2 linked regions of the Tistrella bauzanensis genome follow. The main gene of each other region encodes a partner of the protein of the gene in region 2 in a complex. Links are inferred from orthologs where the notes say so. Each region holds a gene or a part of one and is shown on either strand. Other genes may lie near its edges. The genes, in order: groL and metK.

Region 1 (3,229 bases), on a different replicon or contig from region 2:
ATGGCCAGGCGCTGGCCTGGCTCTATGCCCATGGCGAAGTGGCGGCACGCGCGGATGACGAGGCGGCAGCCCATGTCTCGGTCCGCCTGAAACCCCAGGACATCTCCCGCTTTCAGGCCCGCTGGCCCCATCTTTCCGCGCCGGATTCCGACACATGATTTTTTTCGGCCGGCCGGTGATTTTTTTCGGCCGGCCGTCCTTGAACGAATTGCTAGCACTCTTACCTGAGGAGTGCTAAACAGCCCGCGTGATGCTGGCGATAACCGCATCCCCGCGGGCCGGCACATCCTCAGAGAACCGCTCAGACTGGAGAGATTACCCATGGCGATTCGTCCGCTGCATGATCGCGTCGTTGTGCGCCCGATCGAGCAGGAGCAGAAGACGGCCGGCGGCATCATTATCCCCGACACCGCCAAGGAGAAGCCGCAGCAGGGCGAAGTTGTTGCGGTGGGCAATGGCACCCGCGGCGACGACGGCAAGCTGGTGGCGCTCGACGTGAAGGTCGGCGATCGCGTGCTTTACGGCAAGTGGTCGGGCACCGAGGTGAAGGTCGATGGCCAGGACGTTCTGATCCTGAAGGAGCAGGACATTTTCGGCGTGATCGAGGGCTGATCCCTCTCAACGGCCGCATCTCTGGCCCCGGGTGACCGGGGCCAATGACGATCTTCAGGGATGCCGCGCCCATACGGGTGCGCCCCTGTCACAATTCGAGCTTTCGAGGAACGAACATGGCTGCCAAGGAAATCAAGTTTGGTAATGACGCCCGCGTCAAGATTCAGCGCGGTGTCGACGCCCTTGCCAATGCCGTGAAGGTGACGCTGGGCCCCAAGGGCCGCAACGTCGTGATCGAGAAGTCCTTCGGTGCGCCACGCATCACCAAGGACGGCGTCTCGGTCGCCAAGGAAATCGAGCTGTCGGACAAGTTCGAGAACATGGGCGCCCAGCTCGTTCGCGAAGTTGCCTCGCGCACGGCCGACAATGCCGGTGACGGCACCACCACCGCCACCGTCCTCGCCCAGGCGATCTTCAACGAGGGCCTCAAGTCGGTTGCCGCCGGCATGAACCCGATGGATCTGAAGCGCGGCATCGATCAGGCGGTGATCAAGGTCGTCGAGACCCTGAAGACCCGGTCGAGCCCGATCAACACCTCGGACGAGATTTCGCAGGTCGGCACGATTTCGGCCAATGGCGAGCGTGAGATCGGCGAGATGATCGCCGAGGCCATGCAGAAGGTTGGCAAGGAAGGCGTCATCACGGTCGAGGAGGCGAAGAGCCTGCTGACCGAGCTGGACGTGGTCGAGGGCATGCAGTTCGATCGCGGCTATGTCTCGCCGTATTTCGTCACCAATGCCGAGAAGATGGAAGCCGAGCTTGAGAGCCCGCTGATCCTTCTCTACGAGAAGAAGCTGTCGAGCCTCCAGCCGATGCTGCCGGTGCTTGAGTCGGTGGTTCAGCAGAACCGCCCGCTGCTGATCATCGCCGAGGACGTCGAAGGCGAGGCCATGGCCACCTTGGTGGTCAACAAGCTGCGCGGCGGCCTGCGCGTCGCGGCCGTCAAGGCCCCCGGCTTCGGCGATCGCCGCAAGGCCATGCTGCAGGACATCGCGATCCTGACCGGCGGCCAGGTGATCTCGGAAGATCTGGGCATCAAGCTTGAGACTGTCACCATCGACATGCTCGGCACCGCCAAGATGGTCCGCATCACCAAGGACGACACCACCATCGTCGACGGTGCGGGCGAGAAGGACGAGATCCAGGGCCGCGTGGCGCAGATCAAGGCGCAGATCGAGGAGACCACCTCGGACTACGACCGTGAGAAGCTCCAGGAGCGTCTGGCGAAGCTGGCCGGCGGCGTCGCGGTGATCCGCGTCGGTGGCGCCAGCGAGACCGAGGTGAAGGAGCGCAAGGACCGCGTCGACGACGCGCTGCATGCAACCCGCGCCGCGGTCGAAGAGGGCATCGTTCCCGGCGGCGGTACCGCGCTGCTGTATGCCATCTCGGCGCTCGAAGGCCTGGCTGGCGCCAATGCCGACCAGACCACCGGCATCGACATCGTCCGCCGTGCGCTGAGCCGTCCGGTTCGCCAGATCGCCGACAATGCCGGCGTCGATGGCGCGGTGATCGCCGGCAAGCTGCTGGAGAGCACCGACACCAACTGGGGCTTCGACGCCCAGAAGGGCGAGTATACCGACCTGGTGAAGGCCGGCATCATCGACCCGGTGAAGGTTGTCCGCAGCGCCCTGCAGGACGCTGCATCGGTTGTCGGTCTGCTGATCACCACCGAGGCGATGATCGCCGAGAAGCCCGAGAAGAAGGACTCCGCTCCGGCCGGTGGCATGGGCGGCATGGGTGGCATGGGCGGCATGGATTTCTGATCCAGCCAAACCCGGTCCACCCTGGCCGGAGCCTTCTGGTTCCGGGCAGGATACAAGATCAGGCTGCGGTCCCGGAAACGGGGCCGCAGCCTTTTCTTTTTCAGGTGCGAGCGACCATCTGCCATGCCAACGGTTCGTCGCTCCGCCGCATGCCCACGAAAAATGTCCGCCCGGCACATGCCGGGCGGACGTCTCTTCAGATGATCGTTGCCTGATGCGTCAGCCGCGCTTGATCGCGAAATTGTTGAACGCCTGCATCACCGGCATCAGTTCCAGCGTGTTGACATTCACATGCCGCGGCATCTTGGTCACCCAATGGATGACGCCGGCAATGTCGTCGGCGCTCATCGGGGTCATGCCCTCATAGACCTTCGAGGCACGGCTGTCGTCGCCCGAAAACCGCACCAGACTGAATTCGGTTTCCGCCATGCCCGGCTCGATGCAGGTGACGCGGACGTTGGAGCCCAGAAGGTCGGCGCGCAGGTTAAGCGAGAACTGATGCACGAAGGCCTTGGTGCCGCCATAGACATTGCCGCCCGGATAGGGATAGGTGCCGGCGACCGAGCCCAGATTGATGATGTGGCCGCGATCGCGCGCCACCATGCCCAGCAGCACCGCGCGGGCCATGTAGGTGACGCCCTTGATGTTGGTGTCGATCATGGTGTCCCAGTCGTCCAGATCCGCCGACTGGGCCGGGTTGAGGCCGCGGGCGAGACCGGCATTGTTGATCAGGACGTCGACGGCATCGAACGGTGCGGGCAGGGCGGCGATTGCGGTTTCCACCGCCGCACGGTCGCGGACGTCGAGGGTGACGACGTGAACCTCGCCGCCAAGCTCGGCCTTCAGCGCCTCAA
Region 2 (3,301 bases):
GATTGCTGACTTTTCTTCCTGAGGAAATCCCGCAGGACGGTTGGATCAGCGATCTGATTTTCCCCCGGAGAGTCAGTAGACTACTTTGCGATGTCGAGTCTGCGGGATAAGCAACTGATGCGTGTTCAACCTGTCACTGGAGGCGAGTGTGACCGGGAATGCAACCCGGAATACGCGTTTCATGCAGCCCCATGCGCGCGCCGGGGTTGACCCATGCCATGGCGTGATGTCATCTATCCGGCTGGTAACAGGTCGGAAACGAGGCCTGCGGGGTGCGAGGAGGGATGACGCGGATGGTGACGAGACTGAACCCGATTGACGCTCATGTCGGTGGACGCGTGCGGTTGCGCCGGCAGCTTCTGGGGCTCAGCCAGGAAAAGCTGGGGCAGCGGGTGGGACTGACCTTCCAGCAGATCCAGAAATATGAACGCGGCACCAATCGCATCGGCGCGGGCCGGCTGTTCCTGATCGCCCATGCATTGGATGTGCCGGTATCGTTCTTCTATGATCAGGCAGAAGCGGTGGCGGGAGGACGCGGGCTGATCAGCGTCGACGACGGCTTCGACTGGGCGGTGATGGAAGGCCCGGACGCCCAGATGCTGGCCTTCGACTTCGCCCGCATTCCCGATGCACGCACCCGCACCCGTGTGATTGATCTGGCGCGGTCGATGAGCGACGCGATCGGCACCGGTGCCTGAAAAACGTGCTTGATTCCGGAAGCACGTCGTGGAAGTTTCATCCGAGGGTTTGAGCAAAACCAATGCGCGAAAATCACATGTCCCGCAAGCGTGACCTGTGAGAGCGTGGGTATGCCAGATCATCCGTGGTCGGATTTGTGCCGCTTGCCGCCACGTTAAACAGTGCGCTAAGTGGGCTTGGTGGGCGCATTCCCGTGTCAACCCGCCGAGAACCCAGACGCACGGAGTCCATCGTAGGCAACCGGCGGGCTGAAAGCCCGCGAGGTTGCCCGGACCGTGGTCGGAGCCACGGTTCGTCGTCGGTTCTTGAGGGGTTGAAGACGCGTCATGGCCCGCAGCAACTACCTGTTCACCAGCGAGTCGGTCTCCGAAGGCCATCCAGACAAGATCTGTGACCGGATTTCGGATGCCGTTCTCGACCATCTTCTGTCTGCCGACCCGTTCTCGCGGGTCGCCTGTGAAACGCTCGCGACCACCAATCGGGTGGTGATTGCGGGTGAGATCCGCTCCAAGGGCGACACCTCGCCCGAAACCATCGAGCAGGTGGCGCGCGACGTCATCCGCGACATCGGTTACGAGCAGGACGGCTTCCACTGGCGGACCGCCAGGATCGAAGTGCTTCTGCACGATCAGTCGGCCGATATCGCGGTCGGCGTCGATGCCGCCGGCAACAAGGATGAGGGCGCCGGCGACCAGGGCATCATGTTCGGCTATGCCTGCCGGGAAACCGACGCGCTGATGCCGGCGCCGCTCCACTATGCCCACACCATCCTGCGCAATCTGCGTGCGGCCCGCCGCTCGGGCGACGTGGCGCTGCTTGGCCCCGACGCCAAGAGCCAGGTGACCCTGCAATACGAAGGCGGCAAGCCGGTGGGCGCCACCTCGATCGTGTTGTCGACCCAGCACATCGCCGGCGTCACCCAGGACGAGGTGAAGGCCGCCGTGCGGCCGATCATCGAGGCCTCGCTGCCTGCGGGCTGGATGTGCGACGACGCCCATCTCTATATCAATCCGACCGGCAATTTCGTGATCGGCGGCCCGGATGGCGATGCCGGCCTGACCGGGCGCAAGATCATCGTCGACACCTATGGCGGTGCAGCACCCCATGGTGGCGGCGCCTTCTCGGGCAAGGATCCGACCAAGGTCGACCGGTCGGCCGCCTATGCCGCGCGCTATCTGGCGAAGAACGTGGTGGCGGCCGGGCTGGCCGATCGCTGCACCATCCAGCTCTCTTATGCTATCGGCGTGTCGCATCCGCTGTCGGTCTATGTCGACACCCACGGCACCGGCACGGTTGACGAGGCCAGGCTGGAAGCGGCGATGCGCGAGGTGATGAACCTGACCCCGCGCGGCATCCGCGAGCATCTGCAGCTGAACAAGCCGATCTTTGCCCGCACCGCCTCCTATGGCCATTTCGGGCGCGAGCCCGAGGCCGATGGCGGCTTCTCGTGGGAGAAGACCGATCTGGTGGAGGCGATCAAGCAGCTTGTGCTCTGATCCTGATCCATGCGATCAGCAAGGGGCGGCATCCGGAGATCCGGGTGCCGCCCGCTTTTTTGTCGACAGCCCACCCCTCTGACCAGCCCGGACACCGGACAGCCGATGACCGTTTCAAGCCATAAGCCCGCCGCCCCGCCCGCCGCCACGACCGTCTCTGATGCCGATGACGCCGACAGCCATGGCGACAGTGTTGGTCGGCGCCACTTCGGCCGCCGCATCGGCCGGCCGCTGAAAGCCAATCGCAGCCGGGTGCTGGAGCAGACGCTGCCGGCGCTGGCGATTGCGCTGCCGCCGCGCGGCGAGGGCGGGTCGCTGTCGCCGATCGACCCCTATGCGCTGTTCGATCATCCGCCGGCGGCGCTGGCGCTGGAAATCGGCTTCGGCGGCGGTGAGCATCTGATCGCCAGGGCCGAGGCCGAGCCCGACACCGGCTTCATCGGCTGCGAGCCCTATATCGGCGGCATGTCGGCGCTTCTGGTTGAACTGGAGGTCCGCGGCCTGCGCAATGTACGGGTGCTGGGCGATGATGCCGCCCGCCTGCTGGACGTGCTGCCCGATGCCTGTCTCGACCGGGTCTATCTGCTGTTCTCGGACCCCTGGCCCAAGCGCCGCCACGCCAAGCGCCGTTTCATCCAGCCCGAGACGGTGGCGGCGCTGGCCCGGGTGCTGAAGCCGGGCGGCGAGCTGACGGCCGCCACCGATCATACCGATCTGTGTGCCTGGACACTGGCCCATGTTCGCGCCCATCCGGCCTTCACATGGACGGCACGCCGGCCAGGCGACTGGCAGCGGCGGCCCGACGGCCAGATCGAGACCCGCTATGAGGCCAAGGCCCGCGCCGCGGGACGGGTGCCGGTGTTCATGCGGTTTCTGAAGACCTGAGCATTTTTCTGGGGGGCTGCGTGCTTTTTCCGAAGATCCGGCGTGTTTCCAGCGCGGAATCGCTCTGGGCGGCCTTGTCTGGCCGCAGTGACACCCCCACGTTCGCTGAGGCGCCGATTGCAGGCAGGCGAGGTTGCGGCGGATGGACGGCGGGGCGCGGGCGCCCCCGGGGACAAACTCCTTGCGGTTCCGTTACATATGCGTATATTGACCGTCGTCCG

The links.
Region 1: the proteins of metK (region 2) and groL are in contact, whole or in part, in a cryo-EM structure (PDB 8P4O), measured with the Escherichia coli proteins. The link is inferred for Tistrella bauzanensis from one-to-one orthologs.

Annotation. Positions count from the first base shown.
Region 1 is NZ_BMDZ01000019.1:25,686-28,914, reverse strand. Bases 142-3,051 are described here. They hold groL (chaperonin GroEL), read left to right. Parts: upstream 142-728; coding sequence 729-2,375; downstream 2,376-3,051. Other genes in these bases: IEW15_RS09915 (SDR family NAD(P)-dependent oxidoreductase), read right to left, coding at 2,595-3,051; groES (co-chaperone GroES), read left to right, coding at 322-612; hflX (GTPase HflX), read left to right, coding at 142-158. Outside these bases: more of hflX, read left to right, coding at 1-141; more of IEW15_RS09915, read right to left, coding at 3,052-3,229.
Region 2 is NZ_BMDZ01000012.1:50,417-53,717, forward strand. What follows is about bases 129-3,110. They hold metK (methionine adenosyltransferase), read left to right. Parts: upstream 129-1,025; coding sequence 1,026-2,195; downstream 2,196-3,110. Other genes in these bases: IEW15_RS07440 (helix-turn-helix domain-containing protein), read left to right, coding at 294-698; trmB (tRNA (guanosine(46)-N7)-methyltransferase TrmB), read left to right, coding at 2,301-3,080. UniProt on the Escherichia coli protein: Catalyzes the formation of S-adenosylmethionine (AdoMet) from methionine and ATP.